Regions from separate parts of the Siminovitchia sediminis genome, predicted to be linked through region 2. Evidence: predicted binding sites of a transcription regulator. Region 2 holds the regulator's gene; the other holds the start of a gene.

Region 1 (15,430 bases), on a different contig from region 2:
GCTCCCCTGATAATTCCGATATGTACATCACCACTATATAAGGCTTTAAGAATTTCACTGCTCCATCCGGTGATCAATGAAATTTTTGCCTTTGGATATAGTTGAACGAACTTTTTTAAGACTTTTGGCAGCCAATTTTGACCTACAATTGTTGCACAGGCAATTTTTAATGTTCCATGGACATGGTTTTCGAGGGCTTGGATTTCTTCCATCACCTTTTCTTCTTTTTCTATCATTTCCTTGGCAAACCGTACAATAATTTCCCCGGAAGGAGTAAGAATCAGACCTTTTTGCGAACGCAAAAATAATTTCGTCCCCCACTGCTTCTCTATATTTTGAAGCCGTTGGGATAAAGCCGGCTGGGAAACAAAAAGTTTTTCAGCTGCCTTGCGCATGTTCATTTCTTCAGCTAGAACAGTTAAAAATCGAAAATCCGTTCCGGACATAACCAACCCTCTTCAACTAATATAATTTGCATCTATGCTGCCGCATTACTTTTCTTCGGCAGAAAAAGAATAAAGATCAAACTGACAATGCCGAAAAAAAACACAGCAACGTACACAGAGTGCAGAGAAAAAGACAGTCCCTCCTGCATGAGAGACTTAACCGGACCGCTCAGCACTGACCTTTGTTCTTCTGTCAGGAGCATATTTGTCGAATCAAGCGTGAGATTTTTTCCTGCATGTCCACCATGTTCCGAAAAATACTGCAAGAGCCGGCTGTTTAAAATTCCGCCAAGTAAAGCAGCTCCAACCGTATTACCTAAATTTCGCATGAACATATTGGCAGCTGTCGTACTCCCTCTGCGTTTCCAATTTACTGCCCCCTGAATAAGCACAATGAAGGATGTCGTCGTGAGTCCCATTCCAATCCCCACACAAAATGAGCAAAGTGCAGCTCCTGCAGGCCCTGCTGATGGGACGATTGTAACAAATAAACCTCCGCCAAGCACTAAAAATACCCCTCCGATGACAGAAGTGGAACGATATCCGATTTTTAATATTAACTTTCCGGCAGCCGTCGAGGCCAGCGGCCAGCCAATAGACATAGCAGTTAAAGTAAATCCGGCAATGGTTGCACTTTCTTCCATCACCCCCTGAACATAAGCGGGCAGAAAACTCGATATCCCAATCAGCATTAAACCAGTAGTGAAAGAAACAACATTGGCAATCAGGATAGGGCGGATCTTCCAAATTTCAAGCGGTACCATCGGCTCCGCTGATTTTTTTTCATGTAAAAGAAAGAGTAAAAAGGCCGAGCAAGCCATGAATGCTAGTCCCATCGCCTGAGGAGATCCCCACGATATGCGAACTCCCCCTTCCACCAAGATGATCATCAAGGATGAGATAGCTGTAGTCAGTAGAATCGCTCCGACAAAATCAACTTTTGGCTTCTTCTTGTCAATGGTTTCATGCAAAAACAGCCAGATACCAATCACAGATAAAATCCCCAAAGGAATACTGACCCAGAAAACCCATCTCCAGCTGATATACTCTACGAGTAATCCGCCTGCCGCTGGGCCCATGATGGCAGATATCCCCCAGACACTTGATAAATACCCTTGAACCTGCGCTCGTTCTTCCGCTGTATATATATCACCGACAATAGTTGTGGCAACCGGCATTACTGCCCCTGCCCCGACTCCTTGAATCAGCCTGAAAATAATCAGCTGCTTCATTGAATTTGCCAAACCACATAATAGGGAACCGATTAAAAAAATACTGATGCCAAATGTAAGTACCGGCTTTCTGCCATATAAATCTGATAACTTGCCATAAATAAGTACGGTTATGGTATTCATGAGCAAATAGGCAGAGAATACCCAGCTGTAATGGGCGAAGCCGCCCAAATCTCCAATAATGGCCGGCATTGCCGTAGCAACGATGGTTGCTTCTATCGCACCAATAAACATGGCGAGCATGACGGCGATTAGGACATAGGGCCTTTTCGTATCAGGACGTTTTTTGGCCTTTCCACTCATTCTTCCAACCCCTTTGATCCAAGACACATTCTAATTTTTCCAGCTGAAAAACCAATAAACGGAAAGTGCTAAACCGTGACAAGCTGCCATAGTTATTCCCATTGGCATAATACCGCCCCCAAGGCCAGCCACAGGTGCAGCTGCTGCTCCAAAAATATACGGCATCAGTCCATGCAATGCCGCAGCGCTTCCCGCTGTTCTCTCTTTATCGTTCATTGCAAGGGAAAAAGAAGAAGTTCCAACGATGCCCACACTGGAAACCGCCAAGAACAACGGTAATATAACAAAGATCAGATCTGCCTTCAACCAAAGCATCAGACATAGCGTGCCACTGCCGGCCAATCCTTTCATCAGTCCCAAAATCAATAAAATTTTTTCGCTGATCTTCCCCGCAAGCCGTCCAGTTATTTGTGCAGCAATAATGATACCTGCTCCGTTCAGAGAAAATATAAGGCCAAAGACCTGCGGAGATAAATGAAAATGTTCTTGAAGCAAAAACGGAGAGCCGGCAATATAAGAAAACATGGCTGCCATCACAAATCCCTGTGTCAAACAATACCCCATGAACACTTTGTCTTGTATTAATTGAATAAAGATCTGAACCATGTTTGAAATACCGCCTGCAGATCTCTTTGCTGAAGGCAATGTTTCAGGCAGTCCCCACAGGACAGCCACCAGCATCGCAGCACCAATGAAGGCAAGGATCATAAAGACCCCTTTCCATGGCATGACGGAAAGAAGCAGACCTCCAGCAACGGGGGAAGCAATGGGGGCAGCTCCATTCACCAGCATTAACAAGGCGAAAAACTTGGTCAATTCTGTCCCAGAATATAGATCACGGGCAGCTGCTCTTGCAATGACAATTCCTGTAGCTGCTGAAGCGCCTTGTATCAGTCTCATGAAGATCAATCCCCATATGGATGGGATGGCAGCACACAAAATCGATGAAACAGAGAAAACAATCAGTCCTGCCAACAAAGGTTTTTTTCTCCCGAGTGTATCACTCATGGGGCCCATGATAATTTGTCCTGCGGCCATGCCGATTAAAAAGGAAGTGATACTCAGCTGGGATAAAGATGCTGAAGCTCCATAGCCGGAAGCCAGTTCAGGGAGTGCAGGTAAATACATGTCTATGGAGAGCGGACCAAATGCCGTTAAGGAACCCAATAGAACAGCGGCCCGCATTCGATGTATTTTAGGAGCAGGATCCATTGAGTGTTGAGGGTAAGCTACGTTCTTCATGTACAGCTTGTCTCCCTTCAGAACGCAAAAATAAAAAAATTAGGCTCCCGTGTAAAGGGAGCCGCTTTGAAAAAACGTTTTCATTCAAGTTAAAGATGATATTTGAGTTCTTTAAGAAGGGCCCTTCTTGTAATAATGCCTTCAAAATATCCTTCTTCATCAAGAACACATAAAAAAGGATGATCGATCAACAAATTGACCACTTTTTTAAAATCGTCGTTGAGCAATACGATTGGAATGTTCACTGCCATGACATCTTCAACTTTTTTATCGCTAAGTTTTTCGAATTCGATTCGTTCCAGTCCCAATATAGATTCCGTTATAATCGCTGAGCTGATCAAACCATGAAGCTTAAATCGGGCATCCAATACTGGAACTGCTGAATACCCGCTTTTGGTAAGAACAAGCAAAGCGTGTTCCAAGTTATTTCCTATTTGCACATGGGCTACTTTTTCAGACGGTATCATGTAGTCACTGAGCTTAGGCTCCGTGACCGCCTGACTTTTAAAGGAAATCATTGTTAAACTCCCTCATCTCTTTAGCAAAATCTTTCTAATATCATTTTACCATAAATTTAGAAAAGGGAAACAAATCTGGCACGCGAAATATCTTTTCCTTCAAAATGGGCGGCTTCCTCAGTATAGGTTTGTTAAAAAATCTCTGATTAACTAAAGGACTTTGCTTCCTGGACGATATCAAAGATTTCTATAGCCGCAGCATCAACGTCATCAAATTGATACGTTTTCTTGTTCTTGTCTTTATCGTATTCTTCCACTTCAAATGTTCCGGTATTGGAAAAAAACTTCACTTGGCAGATTACTTTTCCGTTTACTTCAAACTGTCTTTGAGGTACATCCTCATGGCCCTCCATATTTTGCATTGTTTGCAGTCGTTGAATAATACCTAATAATTGAGACATGTTTTTTACCCCTTTCTTTGGGAAGACACACTTATTATAAAAGAAGCTGATTTCACAATGCAAATTTCTTTAGGGAGGGCGAGCGTAATATGAATCAATAAAAATGATTAAACAAGAAGCAGCCGCCCTATTTTAATTACCCTGACATACAGCTGCCAAACCATAAATCAATGTTTTTTATTTACTGGTCCTCTTTTATATTCAATAAAGATTCATTTAGCTTTCTAAGGGCGCGTATGACGGTTTTTTTGCGGTTATATCCTTTTACATGAACGGAAACCCCATTCATGCTCGTATAGACTTGCCCCCATGAACCGTACGGTTTAAATCCATAAATATATATTTTAATGACTCCGGATTTTGATGGCAGGAAAACAGCTTCATAATTTCTGTTCTTCTTCAAGTCAGCAACCCCTTCCTTGCATGCGTCCTTTATATATGTTCAACCTTGTAATCACCATCTCACTGACACAGTAAATATACACCTGACATGCTCCCATTTCAAGTATAAATTCATAAACTCTTGACTTGCTTTTTCATCATTTTTTAATATGATATAATGATATGTACTTTCCATCAGACACAGAAAGGAGAATATATTTGTGGATCCGGATGTTAAAAAACCAGCTCCGCTAAAGCCGACAGTCAATAATCTTTCCCAAGCGATATTTATAGTAAACCGGCATGCAAAAACTGCCACGGACTCCAAGTTTCTATACAGCTTAAAAAAACAGGCACTTGAAAAAATGATCAAGGAAAAAAAAGCGGTAAAAACCGGACTTCATTTTTCCAGAAACCCCAAGTTCAGCCAACAGCAATCAGATGTGTTAGTTAAGTGTGGCAATTATACTTTTCATATTCCGCCGACAAAGGAAGATTTTCAACAATTACCTCATTTAGGCCATCTTGATCAGCATTCCCGCAATCCAAAAACTCGCATGTCTTTAAATTATGCCAAAAAGCTCCTCCAAGAATACACTGGTCTCAAGGAACCCAAGCAGAATCAACATAAACACCGTCATAGAAATCACCAAAAACCTGTATTTAAAAAGTTGGGAGACAGCTTTTAATATTTGTTGTCTTCCCCTTGCAACCGGTAAGGGAATAGAAAGGATGACGATGTTCTTCTCCGGTTTTTTGTGAAATGAATTTCTATTTTCAGTACGTTTTTAACTGGAAGAACCTGGCTCCGAGCAGGCAAACAAAGAGAAAGTTTTGAACGTTGGGTCCCTTGCTTAGTTCGGCCGGAAGCAGGACACTATGTTCGCCTGAAAATGGATATATATAATATGTTGGATCTAAATAAAAAAAAGGCTGTCAGCAAGTCAGCCATAAACTGAATTTCATGCACAGCCTATCTTCTAACTTTCGATTTAAATTTCTGAACCATATGTTGAAGATCACGGGGTCTCGATCAATTATTTACTCCAATATTTAATCAGTGCCTGTGTCCCGCTGTCTTCTTCCCCTTTTGCAGCCAACGTTTGATACATTTTTTGCGCCAGTTCCAACCCTGGAAGCTCCAACTCCATTTTTTTGGCTTCCTCAATAGCAATTCCCATATCTTTTATAAAGTGTTTAATAAAAAACCCCGGAGAATAATCTTCTTTTAAAACTCTCGGAATTAAGTTGGATAAAGACCAGCTCCCTGCTGCACCCGTACTGATCGATTCCAGCATTTTCTCGGCATCCAGACCAGCCTTCCTGGCATACACCAGCGCCTCGGTAACGCCAATCATATTAGAGGCTATCGCTATTTGGTTGCACATTTTGGCATGCTGGCCTGCACCGGCTCCACCATGAAAAACAATGTTGTTTCCAAGGACAGAGAATATAGACCGAACTTCGTTAAATATTTTTTCCGATCCCCCTGCCATGATCGAAAGCGTACCGTTTTTGGCCCCGATATCCCCTCCTGAGACCGGGGCGTCCAAGGCCGCCATTCCATATTTCAATGCCTCGTCAGAAATTTTTTTGGCAAGGGTCGGGGTAGAGGTTGTCATATCGATAACAATCTTGCCTTCTCCAGCCCCTTCAAAAATGCCTTTATTTCCAAAATAAACACTTTCTACATCATGTGGATAGCCTACCATGGTTATGATGACATCCGAAGCTTCAGCAACTTCACGCGGTGTATCTCGCCATTCGGCTCCTTCCCGAAGCAATTCTCCGGCCTTTGCTTTCGTACGGGTATAAAGGACAGCAGGGTATCCGTTCTTTATTAAATTGCGGACCATGGATCTTCCCATAACGCCCAGTCCAATAAAGCCGATTGTTTTCATATAAGTATCCTCCTTTTTCCATTGTCCATCTGCGGCTCCTACGCTTTTCTTCTATCCAGATCCGGCCGGAAGGGCTCGAGGTCGCTTCGACTAAACCATGAAGGCCAAATGCGCCTTCATTGGTTTTGTCTCCAGCTTGTCGCCCCTAATCATCCGGCCTACGCTTTTCTATATAGATCTTAGCTTCCCGCCATCAATAACCAGTGTACTTCCTGTCAAGTATGTGTTTCCTTCAGAAGCCAAGAAAACAACCATTTTTGCAAATTCTTCTGGCCTGCCTTCCCTTCCAAGCGGTATGCTCTCTTCTGACCGGGCTTTAATTTCCGCTGGAGATACGCCTTGCCGTTTGGCTTCCACTTCATCAAGGTGGTGCACTCTTTCCGTTGAGATTCTTCCAGGACCTACGGTATTTATCAGTATGTTATACTTAGCAAATTCATCGGCGATTGTTTTGGACATTCCGACAATCCCCAGCCTAAATGTATTAGATAAGATCAACCCGGGAATAGGTTCCCTAATGGAAGACGACGCGATGTTAATAATTTTTCCGCCTTTTTCCTTTAAATAAGGAAGCGCTTCTCTGATGACTCTTATATAAGAAAGGAGGTTCAGTTCAAAAGATTGTTGCCAGTCCTCATCTTTCATACTTTCAAAGCTTCCTGCAGGAGGTCCTCCGGCATTGTTAATTAAAATGTCAATTCCACCTAACACTTCTCCTGTATGTTTGACTGTCCTTTGAATGTCATCAAGGTTGGTTATATCACATTTTATGTATTCGACTTTTCCTCCGCGCAGCCTATTTAGTTCTTCAGCCACTTCTTTCAGCCGCTCCTCATTTCTGCTGGCCAGCATGACATCTGTTCCTTCTATTGCCAATTGCTCAGCAACAGCCTTTCCCAATCCCTGACTCGAAGCCATTACAAGCGCTTTCTTCCCCTTTAATCCTAAGTCCAACATTCTCATCTCCTTTTATATCTTCGGAATCTTGACATAAGTATATCATATAGAAAAATCCTCGAGTTCAGCATAATGAGATGTTGGACAAAAAAAGGAAGACTCATGGTCTTCCAAAAAAGGGGGAAAAATGAGATTGACATGACTACTTGAAATTCCAATCAGTCATGGTTAGTATTCTATTACCCAATCCTAACTTCACTAACCTCATTTTTACCTTTTTATATATTTCAATTTTGTTACAAATTATACCGAGATCAACCCGCCAAATAATGATACGAGGATCAGGCTGACGGCGCCTACTGATACCGCAGCTATGAATCCGATAATAAAGGGTTTAAACCCAAGGCCCTTAAAAATGTGAAAGTTTGTAGACAGCCCTACTCCGGCCATGGCCATCCCCAATAAATAGGTGGACCCAAAACTGCTGGCTTGTGTATAAAATGCCTCCCATCCTGCAGGAGAAAAAAATCCAAACGCCTGGCCGGATTGATCAGTTGTAAAGTCCCCGGCTGTACGGATGAGTGCCATCAGCAGAAAACCAACGACAAAGAGCGGGATTAATTTATACCACTTAGGAATATTGACTTTCTCATCTTCAGTACCGCCGCCATTTTTGAAAAATAAGTAAGATATGAGCGGAATGACCGCAATGATGAATAGATTTCTTGTCAGCTTTGTAATTGTAGCAACATCCACTGCTTTTTCCATATTAAACATCTGGCTGTAAATCAAGGCCGATCCAGCCACTTGAGCCGTATCATGAATGGCTGTTCCCAGAAACAAACCAGCTTTGATGGGTTCATCGGCAAAAAAGAAATGTGCAGCATATGGGTAAAAAAGCATTCCAATCAAACCAAACATCGTAATGTTTGCTATCGCATAGGAAATTTCGTCATCTTTTGCTTTCACCACTGGCGATGTTGCCATGATAGCTGTTACTCCGCATATTCCTGTTCCACATGCGATAAGTGTTCCTAATCTTTTTGACTGATTCATTTTCCGTGTAAAGTATAATGTAACAATCAATCCGCAGGAGATACAGGCAACTATCAGGGGAAGCCCCCATGCCCCCAGCTTTAACGCCTGTACCAGGCTGAGGCGAAGTCCCAGAAGAATAATACCGGCTCTTAAAGCGTATTTAACAGAGAACGAAACCCCTTGCGTAAAAACCGTGTGAAGACCGACTGTATTTCGAATCAGGATTCCTAAAAGAATGGCGACAAATATACCTGAAACCGGACTGGCGCTTCCCGGAGGGAGAATGTGTAACCCGATCAGTAATTTTCCGATCCAATCTGCAACAAATATTCCAGCCATCATGACAGCCAGGCAGATGGCAAGGCCGGAAAGCATCCCGATCATTTGACTGTCCTTTTGGGCATTGGTACTATCGTTTGTTTTCACTTTCGCTGTGTTGATCGCCTTCAACCCCTTTCATGCGTGTTATACACATTCTAGCACGTATCAGGGAAAGGGGATCATTCGTTCTTTTGATAGTCTCTATTGCAAATCTTTATGACAGCGGAGTTTTTTGGTATATAGTGTTTGCACTTTCTCTCAATTTAGTGCACACTATAGAAAAAAATAAAGGGGAGAAGCCAATGAAAGTTGCAAAAGTCGGTGATCTTATCGAATTTAAAAATGGCCTTAGGGGAATTGTGGAAAAGATAAATGAAAACTCTGTAATTGTTGACCTCACCTATATGGAGAACTACCGGGAGCTTGATTTAGAGGAAAAAACAGTCATTAACCACCGAAATTATAAAATCATTACAGAGTCCGTTAAACTATAATACAAGCATCTATTATGAAGGCAGGAATCCTGCTGAACCTGCCAAAAAGAAACGTGACCAGCTTTCATTTACATGTCACATAAACTTGTCATGTATTTAATCACAATGTATAAGCTGAGCATCTTTAGTCCCTTCAATTATTTAATTATATGTACCGGTTCCCTTCCAAAATTACCCGTATCATACCGAATATAGGAATGGAAGAACCGGCTTTTTTCAAGTAAAAAAGGAAACAATTGCATGCTCAGAAAAGAACTGGTTATATGTAATACTGACTCCAGGAGGATTACCATTGAAGAAATTTCTATTATTACTTATCGTTTTGTTGTCTTTCACATTCATCTCAGCATGCGGCACAACAAATAGTAATGAGCAAGAAAACTCGAATTCTGTACTTGAAGAGACGGGCAATCAGGAAGAGACAAATTCGACATCAGGACAGGATTCAACCGGTGATGATTCCGCTGTAGAAAACGAAAGTTCTGCGGAAGATTCTTCAACTGCCGATCAAGATCAGGAAAATGGAAACATCCGGATCATGGAACAAAATCTTACCTACAAAGTGAATGGAAAACAATTTGAGAAAACGGCGTTTTTAAAACAGAGTGACAACCAGGATTTTTCTTTGTTTGTACTGCCGGAATATGAATTAACTGGTGAAGAACCGCGTAAAGACGTCCTGTATATGAAAGAAAATGATACGCTCTTCATGCGGATTGAACTCCTTCCAAAAGATGCAAATATTGAGCAAGAAACTGAAACGGTCAAATCCCAGCTTGAATCGGTAAGTTCTGACATTAAGAAAACCCTGCCTGACCATCATGATTGGCTCAAAAATGCATCAGGTTTTACAGCCGAAAATGATCAGGATCGTGTCAGCGCATACCTTATTCCACAGGGAAACGATCTCCTGAAATTAACGATTTTTACTCCTTCTCAACAACAAGCAGAGGATCCATTTTTGGCGATGGCAAAAACCATTGAGTGGGAATAAACCTCCGCCAAATGAAGATTTGGAAATGGGCTTTCATTGGTGTGCACGGCATCCGGATTTGGCCGGGGACCCTGAAGAAGACTTGTTTAGTTTTTGCTAAAAGTCTACAAAGCCTGGTGCAGCCGCCAGGCTATGATTTTTTTATGAGCAACAGCAATAAAAAACCAATACTGACATAACCGAATAGCGGGTACAGCCATTCAAGCAGCGTACTATATTTGACCAGACTGACGATATATACTGCAGCCAATATACCGGCGTGAATGAAAAAACTGCGGATGGGAATATATTGTCGTATTTGCTTTTCCAGTCCATACAAGTTCCCGATGACAGATGTAAAGATCTCTCCATATATAATAAGAAGATAAATCAAATATAATCCCCCTGCTGCTCTCTTTACGATGACAGCCATCGGAATTTCATAGGCCGCAGGATCCGTATGTGTGCCAAGTGTCATGTGACTCAATAATAAAATGACGGTCAGCAACACCCCGCCCACGATTCCACCCAGCCTTACTGTATTTCTGTCGTTAATCTCAATAGCCATTGGCACTAAAACAGCTTGAGCCAGAGCGAGATTAAATGCTGCATAAGAAAAGGCTGATAGTCCGGCTTGAACCCCTTCCTTCCAATCCAAAAAAGTAAATTCAGACTGAAAACTACTGCCGGTTTGAAAGACCTGAATCATCACCAAAAAGGTGAAAAATACCATTAAGGGCACAACAAAGGCATTGACACCAAACAACCCTTTAATCCCTGCAGACAGAACAATTAAAGTAAGTACCACGGTAAAAAGCAGCCCGGAATGACGCGGAAGATTCAGCTGCTCCGTAAACAAGGCCTCCGCTCCGGAAAGCATGACTGCACATACGCCTGCGAGCATCATAAATAGGAAGAGATTCATAACTGCAGAGAACCTGCCAAATAAATACTGATTGAGTTCCTCAAAGGACTGTGCCTTTATGTGAATCGCAATCAACATCATTTTTGCACCTGAAATAATAAACAGGACCCCTGCAAGTAAAATGGCTGCTGTTCCCCAAGCACCGAATCTGGTAAAAAACTCTACGATCTCCCGTCCTGTTGCAAAACCAGCTCCCACGATAGTACCGACAAATACAGCTGCTACTTGGAAAGCCTCTGACCATTTTTTCAACTGATGCTCCCCTTTCCTCTCTTTTATCCATATGAGACAAGTACGAAAAAAATCTGCTTTTTTTATCAAAGGGTTGAAAGTCAAAAATGGTCAGTGTATAATAAAGCTACAAGGTCAAATTTGATCAAACAAAAAGACCTGTTTTTTAATCAATCATTAGTCAAAGAAAGTCAAAGTCAAAGTCGAAATTTAAATATTGGAGGGATAACGATATGATATGCAGCAAATGTAATCAAAGAAATGCTAATGTTCATCTCCATGTAAATATGAACGGACAAAAGCAAACCCTGGCATTATGCTCTGCTTGTTATGCCGCTGAAAAAAATAATAACCCTGCGAAGAAAGGCTTGCCGTTTGGGAACAATCTTGGAAACTTGGATGACTTCTTCAAAGGTTTTCCAGGTACGGGCGGGCATTCCTTTCATCCAAACATAAACCCCCACGTTCAACAAAGTGCCGGAGGTCAGGGCGGAGGATTTCTTGATCAGTTTGGCCGCAATCTAAATGATGCTGCCCGAGCAGGATTAATCGACCCTGTGATTGGGCGTGAAGAAGAAATTCACCGGGTCATCGAAATTCTAAACCGGAGAAATAAAAACAATCCTGTATTAATCGGTGAGCCGGGCGTTGGTAAAACAGCGATTGCTGAAGGGCTGGCTTTAAAGATTATTGAAGAAACTGTCCCTTCTAAATTAAAAAACAAAGAAGTTTACTTACTTGATGTGGCTTCTCTTGTCGCTAATACAGGTATTAGAGGCCAATTTGAGGAAAGAATGAAACAACTTATTGCCGAACTTCAAAACCGTAAAAACGTTTTGCTGTTCATTGACGAAATTCACTTGCTTGTGGGTGCAGGCTCAGCTGAAGGATCCATGGACGCCGGTAACATTTTAAAACCGGCATTGGCCCGAGGCGAACTCCAAGTCATTGGCGCAACTACGCTTAAAGAGTACCGTCAAATTGAGAAAGATGCTGCTTTGGAAAGGCGCTTCCAGCCGGTACTGGTCGGCGAACCAAGCTTGGAAAAAGCCCTTGAAATTTTACATGGTTTAAAGGACAAGTATGAAAACTTCCACAGTGTGACATATACAAATGAAGCGCTAAAAGCTTGTGTAGACTTGTCAAACCGTTATATTCAAGACCGCTTCCTTCCAGACAAAGCGATTGATTTAATGGATGAAGCCGGATCAAAAATAAACTTGATGATCACTAAGCCAAATAAAGAAGAAGCGTTACAGAGATATGCAGAGTTGGAAAAAGAAAAACAAGCTGCTCTGGCCAAAGAAGATTATGAAACAGCGGCTAAACTCCGAGATGAAGAAACGTACTTGGAGAAAATTCTTAACGAAGAATCCTCTGAGCACAGGCTGGTTGTAGATGTGCAAACCATTGAAGAGATCATTGCGCAGAAAACAGGGATTCCTGTAGGTAAACTGGAGTCAGATGAACAAAAGAAAATGAAACATTTAGTGCACAGCCTGTCTTCCAAAGTCATCGGCCAGGAAGAGGCCGTAAGGAAAGTTGCTAAAGCCATCCGCCGCAGCCGCGCCGGATTAAAGGCCAAGAATCGTCCAATCGGATCCTTCCTGTTCGCAGGACCAACAGGTGTGGGTAAAACTGAACTGACAAGAGTACTGGCCGAAGAATTGTTCGGGACAAAAGATGCCTATATCCGGCTTGATATGAGTGAATATATGGAAAAACACAGCGTATCCAAGTTGATCGGATCACCTCCAGGATATGTTGGCCATGAAGAAGCCGGTCAGTTAACTGAGAGAGTACGCCGCAATCCATACAGTATTATATTGCTTGATGAGATTGAAAAGGCGCACCCTGACGTACAGCATATGTTCCTGCAAATCATGGAGGACGGCAGATTGACAGACAGCCAAGGCAGAACGGTTAGCTTTAAAGATACCGTGATAATTATGACCAGCAACGCCGGATCAAGTGTGAAAGAAATTAAAGTTGGTTTCGATAAGAGTGATGCATTGAGAGAAACAAGCATCTTGGACACACTAGGCTCATTCTTTAAACCAGAATTCTTAAACCGCTTTGATGCTATTATCGAGTTCAATCAGCTTACGAAAGAACATTTGTTAAAAATCGTGGATCTTCTTATAGCTGAATTAATCCATTCGTTGTCAGAACAAAATGTAGAACTAGAAATCACAGAAGAAGTAAAAGAAAAATTAGCCGAACTCGGTTACCATCCACAATTTGGTGCACGTCCTCTTCGACGGGCCATCCAAGAACAGCTTGAAGATCAAATTGCAGATTTTCTCTTGGATCATGAAGATGTAAAACATCTTAAAGCTGTTATGGAGAATGAAAAAATTACTGTTAAACCAATAGAAGCTGTTTAGTGTTGCAGTCGTAAATGGCACCAATAAAGAAAAAACGCTTGGGCGCTTCATAAGATTGAAGGCCCAAGCGTTTTATTTTGTGCTTTGAAGTTTCAGGCTTGCCCATAGCCGGTATGACACTAGGCCTGTCCTGACATAGTTACGAAGTTTGAATTTTTCTTGATGAATAGGCATTTGCAAATAGAGCAAACGGTGGTTTACGCATCTGATGAAAAGACGTTGGAGAGGTTTCTGATTGGAAATTATAATAATAATCGTTTAGCAGCTTGTCCAATTCCCGGCTGCAGGTCACCGTTTGATCCGCGCAAAGACCGTATTTTTCTCCTAGAACCATCATTTCTTCACGTTTCTTCTGTATCTTTGCTAAAAATAACCTTTGATCCTGACAGCTGTACATAAAGTAATTCCCTCCGACATCGTTCTCTTCGACTGACTTATTGTCTCAAAATTAGGGAAGTTTGTAAACAGTCATTCAAAAAAAGACATCTTTATGACAAAACTTCGTTTCTTTTTCATACTTACTGTCATAAGACACCTTCCAATATAAGAAGCTGCTCCTTTTTATCGATTTGGTTCCCCGCATACCCTGTTAAACTTTTATTTTTTCCAATGACACGGTGACAAGGGATTAAAATAGGCAAACGATTCGCCTTGTTTGCTTGGCCGACTGCCCTAACAGCTTTTTCATTTTCAATAGCGGCAGCAATATCGGCATACGACCTCGTTTCCCCGTATGGAATAGCCAATAGCTGCTCCCAGACTGCTTTTTGAAAGGTTGTCCCCTGAATAGATAACGGTACGGTGAATGTTTGGCGTTTTCCTTGAAAATATTCCCTCAGCTGAATAATAGCTTCTTTTAAAACAAGATGGTCATCTTGTTGAGACATCGACTCTTTTAATTGATTTGGAATTTCATCATAACTGAAATAAATCCCTGTCATTCCAGCATCTGTCGCCAATAGAAACAATTTGTCTATTGAACTGTCCATTTCAGTATAATAAAATGACATATTAGATTCTCCTTTTCCATCCCGCTCTCATCATCTTTTGTTACCTAAATGTAATGTTTAAGTATGATTGTAGAGGGTAAAGTGAATGAGTGACGAACAGAGTTGCAGGTGATAAAAATGAAAAAGCGAGATTCTTATTTTGACAATGCTAAAATATTATTGATTTTTCTCGTCGTGTTTGGGCATTTCCTTCAATCCTACATTGATACAAATGCCTTCATTTCTTTCTTGTATAAATTTATTTATACGTTTCACATGCCGGCCTTTATCTTGATTTCGGGCTTTTTCGCGAAAGGGATCTATGAAAAGGGATATATCAGCAAAATAACAAAGAAATTAATTCTCCCATACATTTTATTTCAAATCGTCTATGCAATATTTTACTACTTTTTAAACAGTAAAGACACCTTTCAATTGGAGCTTTTTCAGCCGCATTGGTCACTTTGGTTCTTAATCAGCCTGTTTTGCTGGCATATCATGCTGCTGATTTTTAACCGTATGAAACCGGGATACGCTCTCACCCTTGCCGTTCTGATCGGACTTGGGGCAGGATATTTCGACTGGATTTCGACTTATTTTAGTTTATCGAGAACCTTGGTCTTTTTCCCGTTTTTCTTAATCGGTTATTACTTGAGCAAGAAACAGATTGAGGCCTTGGTACAGCCGAGGGTAAAACTGGGAGCAGTTTTAATCATGGTGACTGTAGCCGTTGGCTTACTTAGCTTCCCCG
Region 2 (15,430 bases):
CGATCGAGGGCTTAATCAAAATTAAAAGGCGGAAGCGCCCGTCCGGTCCAAGGTGACTTGTGACCTCGAGGGGCTGGGCGCCGGAGCTGGATTAAATAAAAAGCGCAGGCGACTGACCTGGTGCGACAAGCGCTGGAGCTTCCGGCGAAAAAGCCGGCAGGCTTTGACAGAGGAAGTGAAGCGACCTCGAGCACCAAGGAGCCGTAGCTGGATTGAATAAAAAGCGCAGGCGACTGACTGGTGCGACAAGCGCTGGAGCTTCCGGCGGAAAAGCCGGCAGGCTTTGACAGAGGAAGTGAAGCGACCTCGAGCACCAAGGAGCCGTAGCTGGATTGAACAATTCTTGGTATCTTCTCTTATCTGGTTTTGAGAGAATGAACATTCTCTTAACAATGACATAGTCTGGCGGCGATAGCGAAGAGGTCACACCCGTTCCCATCCCGAACACGGAAGTTAAGCTCTTCAGCGCCGATGGTAGTGAGGGGATTCCCCTTGTGAGAGCAGGACGCTGCCAGGCAAACAAAAACATGGAGTAAACGCTCCATGTTTTTTTATTTTGGCCTGTTTTATAACGAAGTTTTTTATAGCCACGCCGTGAATTTTCTTAATTCGGCCTTCCTGTAGTTCCTTTCAAAACTCTTTAGTGCTTTAACTTGTGTTTCTATTCATTCCCTTTTAGAATAAACTTGAAGGAGGAACTGTATGACTATATACAACTATACTGCTCAATTACCTGATGGAAACGAAATATTGTTTAGCAGGTATAAAGGTAAGATTTTGCTGATTGTCAATTCAGCAAGCAAATGTGGCTTCACTCCTCAGCTTAAGGAACTTCAGCAACTGTATGATACTTATAAAGACCAGGGCCTGGTTGTTCTTGGCTTTCCGAGTGATCAATTTTTAAATCAGGAATATGATGATATTAATGATACGCTGGAGTTTTGCCGAACCCGTTATGGGGTCTCCTTTCCGATATTTGCCAAAACGCAAGTCAAGGGTGATGAGGCTCACCCCTTGTTCACGTTTTTAACAACTTCTCAAAGAGGATTATTAACCGAAAATATTAAGTGGAATTTCACTAAGTTTCTTATTGACCGGCAAGGCCGTGTTGTGAAAAGATATGCACCTCACATTCATCCCGCCAAAATCATTCCTGATATTGAAAAGTTACTGTAAGTGTCTTTTGGACTATTTTATCAATTTATAGGGTAAAAACAGACCGACGATGGGTAAGATGTAAAATACAAACGTCTTTATTGCCAAGATCCTATACTATTTTGTATAATGTAAGTCAAAGATAGTCAAAGTCAAGCAGGGCATGGAGGTGCTTGATGATGCGGAATATATCCGATATTATTGAAAATTATTTAAAACAAGTATTGGAACTCAGCGACAGTGAAATTGTGGAAATAAAAAGAAGTGAAGTAGCGGATAAATTCCAATGTGTTCCCTCGCAAATCAATTATGTCATTAATACACGCTTTACCATGGAAAGAGGATATATGGTGGAGAGTAAGCGGGGGGGAGGCGGGTACATTCGCATTTCAAAGGTAAAGCTTCATAACCAGGCCCATTTAATTGATCAGCTAAAAATGCTGATTGGAAACAAGATTTCGCAAAACAGGGCAGAAGACATTATCTTAAGGCTACTCGAAGAGACAGTAATAACCGAACGTGAAGCCAAGATTATGATTAACGTGATTGACCGTACGGTTCTGCACATAGATTTGCCCGACCGGGATGAATTGAGGGCGAGAATGCTGCTGGCCATGCTGCAGACTTTAAAATACAAAAGGTGAAAAAGGAGGAGGGCTTGGATGATTTGTCAAGAATGTAATGAGAGGCCGGCCTCCCTGCATTTTACAAAAGTGGTGAATGGGGAGAAAACGGTTGTACATCTTTGCGAAAGGTGTGCACAGGAAAAGGGTCAAATGTTTTTATTTGAAAGCGGGTCAGGATTTTCTATTAACGATTTACTCGCAGGCCTTCTGAATCCATCAATGCAAAATGCTGCGGCGCATTCGGCGCTGTCCAGCCAAATGAATCAATGTAATACATGCGGTATGACTTATCAGCAATTTGCCAAGATTGGACGTTTTGGATGTTCCGATTGTTACCATACCTTCAAGGAACAGCTTTCCCCTATTCTGAAAAGGCTGCATGGCGGGAATACCGTTCATGGAGGCAAAGTGCCTGCAAGAATTGGAGGCTCATTGCACATCAAAAAACAAATTCAACAATTAAAGGGAAAGCTGTCTTCTTTAATTGAATATGAGGAATTTGAGAAAGCCGCTGAAGTCCGCGATCAAATCCGCTCCCTTGAAAAAAAATTAACTGAAGGGGAGGAGAAAATGGAATGAGTCTCGAAAAGTTTCTTAATCAGGCAGTGTGTTCCTGGATGAGTTCTGAAGGGCCTGATTCTGATATTATTCTTAGCTCCCGGATTCGACTGGCAAGAAATTTACGCAATTATAAGTTTCCAACTTTGTTTAGTAATGAGGAAGCAAGGGAATTAGTTAGCAAAGCCAAAAAAATTAGCGAAGAAGAAACGGACCGGGACTTTGGCCAACTGGAATTTTTGGAAATTGACGGATTAAAGGCTCTGGAGAAAAGAGTGCTGGTTGAAAAACATTTGATCAGTCCCCGTTTGGCTGAAAACGCCACCCATGGAGCTGTTTTACTATCGGAAAAAGAAGACATCAGCATCATGATCAATGAGGAGGACCATATCCGAATTCAATGTCTGTTTCCGGGTCTTCAGCTAAATGAAGCACTGGAACGGGCAAATGAAATAGATAATATTTTAGAAGCAAAAGTTGATTATGCATACGATGAACAGCTGGGCTACATGACAAGCTGCCCGACGAACGTGGGAACAGGACTTCGAGCTTCAGTTATGGTACATCTCCCTGCATTAATTCATACGCACCAAATGAATCGGATTATCCCGGCAATTAACCAGCTGGGGCTTGTCGTCAGAGGAATCTATGGTGAAGGCAGCGAAGCTTTGGGGAATATCTTTCAGATTTCCAACCAAATTACTCTTGGGAAATCCGAGGAGGATATCATTAATGATTTAATCAGTGTTGTCCAGCAAATTGTCGCACAGGAAAGAGCGGCACGTGAAGCACTGGTAAAAACAGCAAACATTCAATTGGAAGACAGGGTCTTCCGCTCATACGGAATTTTGGCCCACAGCAGGATTATTGAAACAAAAGAGGCCGCAGAATGTTTATCTGATGTCAGATTGGGCATAGATACAGGATATATTACTCATCTTTCCAGAAATATTTTAAATGAATTGATGATCTTAACACAGCCGGGATTTTTACAGCAATACGCAGGAGGGCCGCTCCGTCCTGTTGAACGAGACATTAAAAGGGCGGCATTGATTAGGGAAAGACTAAAACTAGAAGAGAGACGGACAGGAGGAGATTAGTATGATGTTTGGTCGTTTTACAGAGAGAGCTCAAAAAGTATTGGCCCTTTCGCAGGAAGAAGCGGTCCGGCTTGGACATGGAAATATCGGTACAGAGCATATCTTGCTCGGATTGGTCAGAGAAGGAGAAGGCATAGCGGCTAAAGCTTTATACGGACTCGGTCTTGGTCCGGAAAAAATTCAAAAAGAAGTAGAAAATTTAATTGGCCGAGGTAAAGACAATTCTCAAACGATTCATTACACACCGCGCGCGAAAAAAGTAATTGAACTCTCTATGGATGAAGCCAGAAAACTGGGGCATTCCTATGTGGGAACAGAGCATATTTTGCTCGGATTGATCCGCGAAGGGGAAGGCGTGGCTGCAAGAGTGCTGAATAATCTTGGAGTCAGCCTGAACAAAGCCCGCCAGCAAGTGTTGCAGCTTTTGGGCAGCAATGAAGCCAACAGCCATGGAGGAGGCACATCAGCTAATGCCAACACACCTACTCTTGACAGTCTGGCAAGGGACTTGACTGCCATTGCAAGAGAAGGAAGCCTGGACCCGGTTATTGGCAGAAATAAAGAGATTCAGCGTGTCATTGAAGTGCTTAGCAGACGAACCAAGAACAACCCGGTCCTTATCGGTGAACCCGGTGTTGGTAAAACGGCCATTGCTGAAGGGCTCGCACAGCAAATCATTAATAATGAAGTGCCTGAGACCCTTCGTGACAAGCGGGTCATGACGCTTGACATGGGAACGGTTGTAGCAGGCACAAAATATCGAGGTGAGTTCGAAGATCGGCTGAAAAAGGTCATGGATGAGATCAGGCAGGCAGGAAATATCATTCTATTCATTGATGAGCTTCATACCTTGATTGGTGCAGGGGGAGCAGAAGGTGCGATTGACGCATCCAATATTTTAAAGCCGTCTCTGGCCCGCGGCGAACTGCAATGTATCGGTGCGACAACTTTGGATGAATACCGAAAATATATTGAAAAAGATGCTGCATTGGAGCGCCGTTTCCAGCCTATACAAGTAGATGAGCCAACAATTGAAGAGTCTATCCAGATCTTAGAAGGGCTGCGCGATCGTTATGAGGCGCACCACCGTGTCTCTATTACGGATGAAGCCATTGAAGCAGCAGTCAAACTATCAGACCGGTATATTTCTGACCGTTTTCTTCCGGATAAAGCGATTGATCTTATTGATGAAGCAGGTTCCAAAGTGCGTTTGCGCTCCTATACAACACCTCCCAACTTAAAAGAGCTTGAGGTAAAGCTGGAGTCCATTCGCAAAGAGAAGGATGCGGCCGTTCAAAGCCAGGAGTTTGAAAAAGCAGCATCTTTGAGAGATTCAGAACAGAAGCTTCGGGAGGAGCTGGAAGAAACCAAGAAATCGTGGAAAGAAAAACAAGGACAGGAAAATTCAGAGGTCACTGTTGAAGATATTGCCCTTGTCGTATCGAGCTGGACAGGTGTTCCGGTCTCGAAGCTTGCATCGACGGAAACGGAAAGACTGCTGAAACTGGAAGAAATTTTACACTCGCGTGTCATAGGCCAGGAGGAAGCAGTAAAATCTGTATCAAAAGCAGTAAGGCGTGCAAGAGCCGGGCTGAAAGATCCGAAGCGCCCGATAGGGTCCTTTATCTTCCTTGGTCCAACGGGTGTTGGTAAGACAGAATTGGCCAGGGCATTGGCAGAGGCCATGTTTGGAGACGAAGATGCCATTATCCGCCTGGATATGTCCGAGTATATGGAGAAACACTCTACGTCCCGTCTTGTGGGCTCACCTCCGGGATATGTGGGATTTGAAGAAGGTGGCCAGCTGACCGAAAAAGTCCGGCGCAAACCCTATTCTGTCATTCTGCTTGATGAAATAGAAAAGGCCCACCCGGATGTCTTTAATATCTTGCTGCAAGTATTGGAAGACGGACGATTGACTGACTCAAAAGGAAGAACCGTTGACTTCCGAAATACAGTTCTAATTCTTACATCGAACGTCGGAGCGCAGGCTTTACAGCGGAATAAATACGTAGGATTTGCGATTCAGGACGGACAGCAGGATTACAAAGATATGAAAGGCCAAGTCATGGAAGAATTGAAAAAAGCCTTCCGTCCGGAGTTTTTGAACCGGATTGACGAAATTATTGTCTTCCATGCTCTGGAAAAACCGCATCTGAAAGAAATTGCCTCCTTGATGGGGAACCAATTAGTCTCTCGCTTGAAGGAGCAGGATATGGATCTTGAGTTGACGGAAGCAGCAAAAGAAAAAATTGCCGAAGAAGGCTTTGATCCTGAATACGGTGCCCGTCCATTAAGAAGGGCTATTCAGAAGTTTATTGAAGACCGGCTTTCCGAAGAGCTGCTGAAAGGAACCATCAAAATAGGCCAGCAAGTAATTGTGGATGTGGAAGATGGGGAATTTACAGTTAAAGTGAAAGAAAAAGAAGGATCTGCTATTTCCTAAACATTGGGGGTACATGGAGAAAGGAGCCGTGTACCCCGTCTTTTTTATTGTGAGGAGGAATTGCTTGGATGGCAAAAAGAAAGACAAAGTTCATGTGCCAAAACTGCGGTTATGAGTCACCCAAATGGATGGGGCGCTGTCCTGGGTGCGGGGAATGGAACCAAATGGTCGAGGAAGTGGAGATTACCGGAAAAGGGCGAAAGGGCTCTCTGTCTCCGGTTACAGACGAAACAGCCGGGAAAGCAGCGCCTATCGATACGATCCAAACAGAAAACGAACCGAGGGTGGCTACAAAGCTGAGAGAATTTAACCGTGTGTTGGGAGGGGGGGTCGTTCCTGGTTCCCTTGTATTAATAGGGGGAGACCCGGGAATCGGAAAATCCACCTTGCTATTACAAGTTTCTTCCCAGTTGGCAGAAAATGATCAAAAGGTTCTCTATATTTCAGGGGAGGAATCTGTGAAACAAACAAAGTTAAGGGCCAACCGGCTTCAAGTTTCCTCTCCAACCTTATATATTTACGCTGAAACGAATTTGGAATTTATCCACCAGACAATCTCCGATTTATCTCCTGATTTTGTAGTGGTAGACTCCATCCAGACCGTCTATCATCCTGAAGTCACTTCGGCACCAGGCAGTGTTTCACAAGTTCGGGAATGCACCGGAGAACTAATGAAAATCGCAAAGACAAAAGGCATCGCGGTTTTTATTGTGGGGCACGTCACGAAGGAAGGCGCCATTGCGGGGCCAAGGCTGCTTGAGCATATGGTCGATACCGTTCTTTATTTTGAGGGGGAACGGCACCATACATACCGAATTCTGCGGGCGGTGAAAAACCGGTTTGGATCTACGAATGAAATGGGAATTTTTGAAATGAAGGAGTTTGGCCTTGATGAAGTAGAAAATCCGTCGGAGATTTTCTTGGAAGAACGGTCGAAAGGAACTGCAGGCTCCACAGTGGTCGCTTCTATGGAAGGAACGAGGCCTGTGCTTGTTGAAATTCAGGCGCTTATCTCGCCCACGAGCTATGGAAATCCCCGCCGAATGGCTACGGGGATTGATCACAACCGGGTTTCTTTGCTTATGGCCGTCCTTGAAAAAAGAGTCGGCTTGCTTCTGCAAAATCAGGACGCCTATTTAAAAGTGGCTGGAGGAGTCAAATTGGATGAGCCTGCCATCGATCTGGCGGTAGCCGTTAGTATTGCATCCAGTTTTCGTGACCAGCCGACGAGACCCGCGGACTGTATCATTGGAGAGGTGGGATTAACCGGAGAAGTACGGCGCGTTTCACGAATTGAACAGCGGGTGGTGGAGGCAGCTAAATTAGGGTTTACCCGCATACTGGTACCCGACCGAAATATCGGAGGCTGGAAAGTGCCCGAGGGCATCCAGGTGATTGGGGTGGCCACAGTAGAAGAAGCATTAAGGGAAGCTTTTCAATAGAAATTGCAAAAAATTGTCATATAAGTGAAATAGTAAAACTTCCCTCATTTTGCTAAAGTAATAGTTGAGGCATGTCAACATAAAAATTATATAAATATAGCAATAAATATAGATACAGATGAATTATTCGATGAATTGGCCTGTCCATGTTTTTAATATCTTGAATTTGCTTATAATTAAAGTAAGGAGGTGAACACATGCTAAAACGAATTGTCCAGGCGTGTTTCTTGTTGATCGGGGGAACACTCGGGGTGTTTTTTGTACCAGATCTACTGAAGCTTGTTTCCCTTGAGCAATTTGCTTATCCGTTGGTAAATGCTATTATAGGTGCTATCATTTTTTATGTTATGACGTTTTGGGCTGTGGACCATGTGGTCCATTTCGTTAAATGGCTTGAAGACCGAATTGTAAATGCTCCGGTCACAGATCTTTTATTCGGAAGTCTCGGTTTAATTTTCGGGCTGGTAATTGCTTTTTTGGCAGGGTTGGCCATCAATCAGACAGAACTTCCGATTGTCAATGAAATAGTGCCGGTCTTATTAACGCTATTGCTTGGATATATTGGTTTTCAGGTAGGTTTTAAAAAGAAAGAAGAGCTGATGAATTTTTTCTCCTTTAATCGCGGATATAAAAAGAAAGAAGAAGACGAACTTTCTACGAAAAAAGCCGGATCAACCAAAAATATTAAGATTCTCGATACAAGTGTGATCATCGATGGGAGAATCGCTGATATTTGCCAGACAGGTTTTCTGGATGGTGTGCTGGTGATTCCTCATTTTGTGCTTAATGAACTTCAGCATATTGCGGATTCGTCTGATGCCTTAAAACGAAATCGAGGCCGCAGGGGCCTTGACACGCTCAATCGTATTCAGAAAGAGCTCGACATTAAAGTGGAGATGTACGAAGGCGACTTTGAGGATGTCCAGGAAGTGGACAGCAAGCTCGTCAAACTGGCCAAAATAATGAACGGCACCGTTGTTACCAATGATTTTAACTTGAACAAGGTATGCGAAATCCAAGATGTATCGGTGTTAAATATTAATGATTTGGCCAACGCCGTAAAGCCGGTTGTGTTGCCTGGGGAAGAACTTAATGTCCAGGTCATTAAGGATGGTAAAGAATACAATCAGGGTGTTGCTTATCTTGATGACGGGACAATGATTGTAGTGGAAGAGGGAAGAGATTATATCGGAAAAAGAATCGATGTCATTGTCACAAGTGTACTGCAGACTTCTGCGGGGCGCATGATCTTTGCCAAGCCTAAACTATTGGAAAAAGCATTATAAGGACAGGAGAATCAAGTTGGACTATCAGGTGATCATACCCGCTGCAGGGTCGGGAAAAAGAATGGGGGCCGGCCGGAATAAGCTGTTTCTGGAAATCAACGGACGCCCAGTCATAAATTATACACTAGATGTTTTTGCTTCAGATCCTGAATGTAAAAATATGATTTTGGTGATCCGGCGAGGAGATGAAAGCCAATTCCGCAAACTGCTTGCAGATCATCCGGGGAAGCATAAAATTAAATGGGTGTATGGCGGCCAAGAGCGTCAGCACAGCGTGTATAATGGATTAAAAGCTGCAGATGGACAGATTATTCTCGTTCATGACGGAGCCCGCCCTTTCATTCGCCTGCATACGATTCATTTGCTTGTGGAGGCCGCGTATAAGGGCGGTGCAGCCATAGCAGCTGTTCCGGTAAAGGATACAATCAAAAGAGCGGAACGTGGCCAGGTGGTCGAGACGGTCAAACGAACGGGCTTGTGGCAAGTTCAGACTCCACAAGCTTTTCGTTTGCCCATTTTGACCGAAGCCCATGAACAGGCAAAAGCACAGAATTATTTGGGTACGGATGAGGCTTCATTAGTGGAAAGAATCGGACAGACTGTCAAGATTATAGAAAGTGATTACGATAATATTAAATTAACTACACCAGAGGATTTATATTTTGCCGAAGCAATTTTTGCAAAAAGAAAGAATTTGGGATGAGCGGGAGGAGCAAAATACATATGTTCAGGATCGGACAAGGGTTTGATGTACATGAATTTGCAGAAGATAGACCATTGATCATCGGAGGCATACACATTCCCTATGAAAAGGGGCTTACTGGGCATTCCGATGCGGATGTACTGCTCCATACAGTAGCCGATGCCTGTTTGGGTGCAATTGGAGAAGGGGATATCGGGCGGCACTTTCCGGATACAGATATGGCAAATAAAGATCTGGATTCTGCCCGTCTGCTGGCAGATGTATGGCTGCTGGTCAAAGAGCGGGGCTATGAGCTGGTCAATGCAGATTGTACCATCATGGCACAAAAGCCCAAAATGGCACCATATATCGAGCAGATGAGGGAGCGCATTGCCGGATTGCTTGAAGCGGATAAAGGACAAGTTAATGTCAAGGCGACGACAACGGAACGCCTGGGATTTGTCGGCCGGGAAGAGGGAATTGCCGCTTTAGCGGTTGTTTTGATTGCTAATCAGACAAATAAAGGGCAGCCGCTTTGACGAATGGCCATGTTATTGTAAAATAAGGCAAGAGGCGGCCGCTGCAATCAATCAGCAGGAAACAGTTGGAATTTGAGGAGGCAGAACCATGTCAAACGACATACGGGTACGTTATGCGCCAAGCCCGACAGGGCATCTTCATATTGGAAATGCGCGTACTGCATTGTTTAACTACTTATTTGCCCGAAATAAAGGCGGCAAATTCATTATTAGAATTGAAGATACAGATCAAAAAAGAAATATAGAGGGCGGAGAACAAAGCCAGCTGACGTATTTAAAATGGCTCGGAATTGATTGGGATGAGAGCATTGATAAAGACGGCGGATATGGTCCCTACCGCCAATCAGAGCGGAATGAGATTTATCAAAAATATTACAGTCGGCTGCTTGAAAACGGACAGGCATATAAATGCTATTGCACCGCTGAAGAGCTGGAAGCAGAAAGAGAGGCGCAGATTGCCCGCAAGGAAATGCCGCGCTATTCCGGCAAGTGCCGCCATCTAACAGCGGAAGAGCAGCAAAAGCTGGAGGCGGAAGGCCGTGAGCCGAGCATCCGTTTTAAAGTTCCTTCGGGGAGAGTTATTTCTTTTAACGATATGGTCAAGAGTGAAGTATCGTTTGAGTCCGACGGAATTGGAGACTTTGTCATTGTCAAAAAGGACGGCACTCCCACCTATAACTTCGCCGTAGCTGTTGATGACCACCTTATGGAAATCAGTCATGTGCTGCGCGGAGATGATCATATTTCCAATACACCAAAGCAATTGATGATTTTTGATGCTTTTGGCTGGGAACCCCCAATATTTGGACATATGACACTCATTGTCAATGAAAGCCGTAAAAAGCTGAGTAAACGGGATGAATCCATTATCCAGTTTATTGAACAATACGAGGAACTTGGATATCTTCCGGAAGCGCTCTTTAATTTTATTGCCCTGCTGGGATGGTCACCGGAAGGGGAAGAAGAAATTTTCTCCAGACAAGAATTAATCGACATTTTTGACGCCGGCCGTTTGTCGAAGTCACCAGCTTTGTTCGACAAACAGAAGCTGATTTGGACGAATAACCAATACATGAAAAAACAAGATTTGGACAGGGTTGTCGAATTAGCCGAACCCCATTTGAAAAAAGCCGGCTACATTCCTGAACAACTGACCGCGGAACAGAAACAATGGGTTCGGAACCTTGTCGCCCTATACCAGGAGCAAATGAGCTACGGAGCAGAGATTGTGGAACTTTCCAAACAGTTTTTCCAGGACGACATACAATACAGTGACGAGGAAAAAGCTGTTTTGGAAGAAGAGCAGGTGCCGGAAGTTCTGCAGGCTTTTTATAAACTAATTTCCGAACTGGAACCTTTTGAAGCGGCTGAAGTTAAAAAGGCCATGAAAACAGTTCAAAAGGAAACCGGACATAAAGGCAAGAAGCTGTTTATGCCGATCAGAGTTGCTGTCACAGGCGAGATGCGTGGCCCTGAACTTCCAAATGCAATCGAGTTGCTTGGGAGAGAAAAGGTCAAATTACGCTTGGAACGCTTGATTCAAGGCTGATCAGGATGTTTAATAAACTTTGCCTCGATCCTGGTTGGCTGCAATGAGGAAAGAGGGTTTCACACTTTCTTTATTAACAAATCGAAAAAAATGTAATATATTATGTTTATAGTCAAAGCAATGACGGGGAGAAGTAGAAAATCGATGCTGATCAGAGAGAACCGCCACCGGCTGAGAGCGGTTTGAGCCACTCGATTTTTGAACATGCACCCTGGAGCCCTGTGTTGAACAGCTGACGCTCATTACACGCAGGCGGCACCTACCGTTATAGGAGATGAGTTGGGATGTGGACTCATGAGATCATCCAACCAGAGTGGAACCGCGCCAAAAGCGTCTCTGTTACTAGAGGCGCTTTTTTGTCGTGGATACGGTACCGGAATGTCCTCCCCGTCCGGCGGTGACCGGCAGAGACGGCTCTATGTATCCATGGATCTGGACTTTAACAAAATGAGAGGAGTGAGCGTAATGTTTAAACGGATGAAAGAAGATATCGATACAGTATTTGACCAGGACCCCGCTGCCCGTACCTCTATTGAAATTATTTTGACATATTCCGGGTTACATGCCATCTGGGCACACAGGGTGGCACATGCCTTATATAAAAGAAAAATGTTCTTTTTGGCAAGAGTGATTTCTCAGGTCAACCGCTTTTTTACAGGGATTGAAATTCACCCTGGAGCAAAAATTGGCCGCCGGTTCTTTATCGACCATGGAATGGGTGTAGTGATCGGAGAAACGTGTGAGATTGGCGACGGTGTTACAGTTTACCAAGGTGTAACCCTTGGAGGTACAGGAAAGGAAAAGGGGAAGCGGCATCCGACAATCAAGGATAATGCATTAATTGCAACTGGAGCTAAAGTACTCGGAAATATTACAATCGGAGAAAACTCAAAAGTGGGTGCCGGCTCTGTTGTTTTGAAAGACGTTCCTCCCAACTCGACAGTGGTGGGCATTCCTGGAAAGGTCGTTATCCAGGATGGCGTTAAAGTAAGAAAAGACCTGAATCACAGCGACCTCCCCGATCCGGTTTCAGATAAATTTGCAGCGATGGAGCAAGAACTTGAACGCTTAAATATGGAAATCTCAGCTTTGAAAAAGGAAAGGAGTCACTCAGGATGACTATAAAGTTATATAACACATTAACACGAAAAAAAGAGACATTTGTCCCGCTTGAAGAAAGCAAAGTAAAAATGTATGTCTGCGGGCCAACTGTGTATAACTATATTCATATCGGCAACGCACGTCCGGCAATAGTTTTTGATACGGTGCGGCGCTACTTGGAATATCGCGGCTTCGATGTTCACTATGTCTCCAACTTCACGGATGTTGATGACAAAATCATCAGGGCTGCCAAAGAGCTTCAAACGGACGCCATGACGGTCGCCAACCGATTTATCGATGCTTTTTTTGAAGATGTTCAGGCCCTCGGCTGCAAAAAAGCCGACAATCATCCAAGAGTGACTGAAAATATAGATGTCATTATTGAATTTATTGAAACCTTGATTGACAAAGGATATGCCTATGAATCAGGGGGAGATGTCTATTTTCGTACAAGAAAATTTGACGGGTATGGGAAACTGTCGCATCAGTCCATCGACGATTTAAAAGTGGGAGCCCGTATCCAGCCCGGGGAACTCAAACAAGATGCGCTTGATTTTGCTCTTTGGAAAGCGGCGAAGGAAGGAGAAATTTCCTGGGACAGTCCATGGGGTAAAGGCCGTCCGGGCTGGCATATAGAATGTTCAGCCATGGCAAGAAAATATCTTGGGGATACTATTGATATTCATGCAGGAGGACAAGACCTGACATTCCCTCACCATGAAAATGAAATTGCCCAATCGGAAGCAATGACAGGCAAGCCATTTGCACGTTACTGGATGCATAACGGCTATATAAACATTGATAATGAGAAAATGTCCAAGTCGCTGGGGAATTTTGTTCTGGTTAATGAGATTGTCAGACAAGTGGACCCGCAAGTTTTGAGGTTTTTCATGCTGTCTGTTCATTATCGTAATCCGATCAACTATTCCGAGAATCTCGTATCAGATGCGGGGGCAGGCTTGGAACGCTTGAAAACTTCCTACCAAAACCTGAAGCATCGTCTGGAAACAAGTGCAGACCTGGGAGAGAACGGGCAGGAATGGCTGGAAAAAATCAATGAATTACATCAAGAGTTTATTGACAAAATGGATGATGATTTTAATACGGCTGACGGTATTTCTGTTTTATTTGAACTGGCTAAACAGGCGAACTACTACTTAATGGAAAAAAATACAGCTGTAGATGTCATCCGTACATTTATGAAGGAATTTGAAGAACTCTTTCCTGTGCTGGGGCTGGAATTGGAAACGGAAGAGCTGTTGGATGAGGAGATTGAACAATTAATCGAACAGCGTAACAAGGCGAGAAGAGAACGCAATTTCCAGCTGGCAGACCAAATCCGCGACCAGTTAAAGGAAATGAATATCATATTGGAAGATACGGCTCAAGGAACAAGATGGAAGCGGGGATAACAAAATGAATCTTCCGCCCAAAGTGGAATATAAGCAATTAAATAGCCTGGCGCTCGCCTATATGGGAGATGCTGTTTACGATGTATATATCCGCAGCCGGCTATTGGAAAGCGGAAAAACAAAGCCTTACAAACTTCATGTAGAGGCGACCCGCTATGTATCGGCCAAGGCCCAGGCGTACGCTTTAAAAACAATCATAGAGAATGGATTTTTAACAGAACGGGAACTGGACGTTGCCAGGCGCGGAAGAAATGCGAAGTCTGGTACTGTCCCCAAAAATACAGATGTTCAAACCTATCGGCACAGCACAGCTTTGGAAGCGTTGATCGGCTGGCTGTATTTGGCTGGTGACCAAGACCGGCTGGAAGCATTGATTGAGCAGGTCATCGCTGTGATTGAGGAAAGAGGTGCAGAAAAATGAGCCAGCAATGGATCCCAGGAAAAAACGCTGTACTGGAAGCTCTCAGAGCTGAGAGGGATATCCATAAAATCCTGATAGCTGAAGGATCAAATAAAGGACAGATGCAGGCAGTTATCCGACTGGCCAAGGAAAAAAGAGTCCAGATTCAATACGTACCGAAGAAAAAGCTTGATCAGATGACGGAAGAACAGCATCAAGGTGTCATCGCGGAAGTGGCTGCCTACCGCTACGCTGAACTGGATGAACTTTTTGACCGGGCATCTTCCAAAGGTGAAGATCCATTTTTTCTCGTATTGGATGAGTTGGAAGATCCCCATAATCTCGGTTCTATTTTGAGGACGGCAGATGCGTCGGGCGTCCATGGAATCATTATTCCAAAAAGGCGTGCTGTCGGCTTGACATCCACTGTGGCAAAGCTGTCGACCGGAGCGATTGAGCATGTTCCTGTTGCCCGTGTGACAAATTTGGCGAGAACAATAGATCAATTAAAAGAGCGCGGCATTTGGATCTATGGTACGGATGCGGAAAAAAGTACGGATTACCGTCGGATGGATGCCACGCTGCCGCTTGCGATTGTCATTGGAAGTGAAGGAAGAGGGATGAGCCGTCTGGTAAAGGAAAAGTGTGACTTTCGCATTCACTTGCCGATGGCTGGACAGGTTACATCACTTAACGCTTCTGTAGCGGCAGGATTGCTGATGTATGAAGTATACCGCAAACGTCAGCCGCTGAAGAGGTGAGCAAATGGACATTCTGATTGTCGACGGCTATAACATGATTGGAGCCTGGCCCGAACTTGTTGAACTCAAACAAAAAGATTTGGGAGCAGCAAGAGACAGGCTTATTGAGGTGTTGGCGGAGTATCAGGGGTTTACCGGTTTCAGGGTCATTGTTGTATTTGACGCATACGATGTAAAAGGTATTGAGAAAAGATATAAACAGCACCGGGTGGAGGTCATCTATACAAAATCCGAAGAAACGGCTGATGAGAGAATTGAAAAACTGGCCAATGAACTGAATAGTAGAACCGATCAAATTTACGTAGCCACATCGGATTTTACAGAGCAGTGGGCGATTTTTGGCCAGGGGGCGCTGCGGTTATCAGCAAGGGAA

Evidence for each region. The regulator CtsR, encoded in region 2, represses protease genes until heat stress. The targets are predictions, from matches to a motif close to ATGGTCAATAAAGGTCAAACA.
Region 1: the regulator CtsR is predicted to act here: its motif matches at 11,435-11,455, upstream of ACFSCZ_RS02990 (ATP-dependent Clp protease ATP-binding subunit).

The regions. Positions count from the first base shown of each region.
Region 1 is NZ_JBHUEO010000005.1:91,522-106,951, reverse strand. It holds gene ACFSCZ_RS03055 (LysR family transcriptional regulator) at 1-446, opposite strand, end outside; gene ACFSCZ_RS03050 (MDR family MFS transporter) at 479-1,981, opposite strand; gene ACFSCZ_RS03045 (multidrug effflux MFS transporter) at 2,012-3,223, opposite strand; gene cbpB (cyclic-di-AMP-binding protein CbpB) at 3,313-3,741, opposite strand; gene ACFSCZ_RS03035 (YkuJ family protein) at 3,888-4,142, opposite strand; gene ACFSCZ_RS03030 (hypothetical protein) at 4,324-4,545, opposite strand; gene ACFSCZ_RS03025 (YkyB family protein) at 4,745-5,212, shown strand; partial or broken gene ACFSCZ_RS03020 (NAD(P)-dependent oxidoreductase) at 5,561-6,433, opposite strand; gene ACFSCZ_RS03015 (SDR family oxidoreductase) at 6,593-7,378, opposite strand; gene ACFSCZ_RS03010 (YeiH family protein) at 7,625-8,809, opposite strand; gene ACFSCZ_RS03005 (YkvS family protein) at 8,983-9,174, shown strand; gene ACFSCZ_RS03000 (hypothetical protein) at 9,467-10,168, shown strand; gene ACFSCZ_RS02995 (YkvI family membrane protein) at 10,299-11,324, opposite strand; gene ACFSCZ_RS02990 (ATP-dependent Clp protease ATP-binding subunit) at 11,537-13,690, shown strand; gene ACFSCZ_RS02985 (aspartyl-phosphate phosphatase Spo0E family protein) at 13,830-14,087, opposite strand; gene ACFSCZ_RS02980 (methylated-DNA--[protein]-cysteine S-methyltransferase) at 14,215-14,700, opposite strand; gene ACFSCZ_RS02975 (acyltransferase family protein) at 14,818-15,430, shown strand, end outside.
Region 2 is NZ_JBHUEO010000087.1:34-15,463, forward strand. It holds rRNA gene rrf (5S ribosomal RNA) at 402-517, shown strand; gene ACFSCZ_RS17245 (glutathione peroxidase) at 703-1,176, shown strand; gene ACFSCZ_RS17250 (CtsR family transcriptional regulator) at 1,335-1,799, shown strand; gene ACFSCZ_RS17255 (UvrB/UvrC motif-containing protein) at 1,818-2,360, shown strand; gene ACFSCZ_RS17260 (protein arginine kinase) at 2,357-3,439, shown strand; gene clpC (ATP-dependent protease ATP-binding subunit ClpC) at 3,441-5,885, shown strand; gene radA (DNA repair protein RadA) at 5,954-7,327, shown strand; gene ACFSCZ_RS17275 (PIN/TRAM domain-containing protein) at 7,525-8,613, shown strand; gene ispD (2-C-methyl-D-erythritol 4-phosphate cytidylyltransferase) at 8,630-9,316, shown strand; gene ispF (2-C-methyl-D-erythritol 2,4-cyclodiphosphate synthase) at 9,337-9,834, shown strand; gene gltX (glutamate--tRNA ligase) at 9,923-11,383, shown strand; T-box leader at 11,495-11,724, shown strand; gene cysE (serine O-acetyltransferase) at 11,849-12,502, shown strand; gene cysS (cysteine--tRNA ligase) at 12,499-13,896, shown strand; gene ACFSCZ_RS17305 (Mini-ribonuclease 3) at 13,901-14,317, shown strand; gene rlmB (23S rRNA (guanosine(2251)-2'-O)-methyltransferase RlmB) at 14,314-15,057, shown strand; gene ACFSCZ_RS17315 (NYN domain-containing protein) at 15,062-15,430, shown strand, end outside.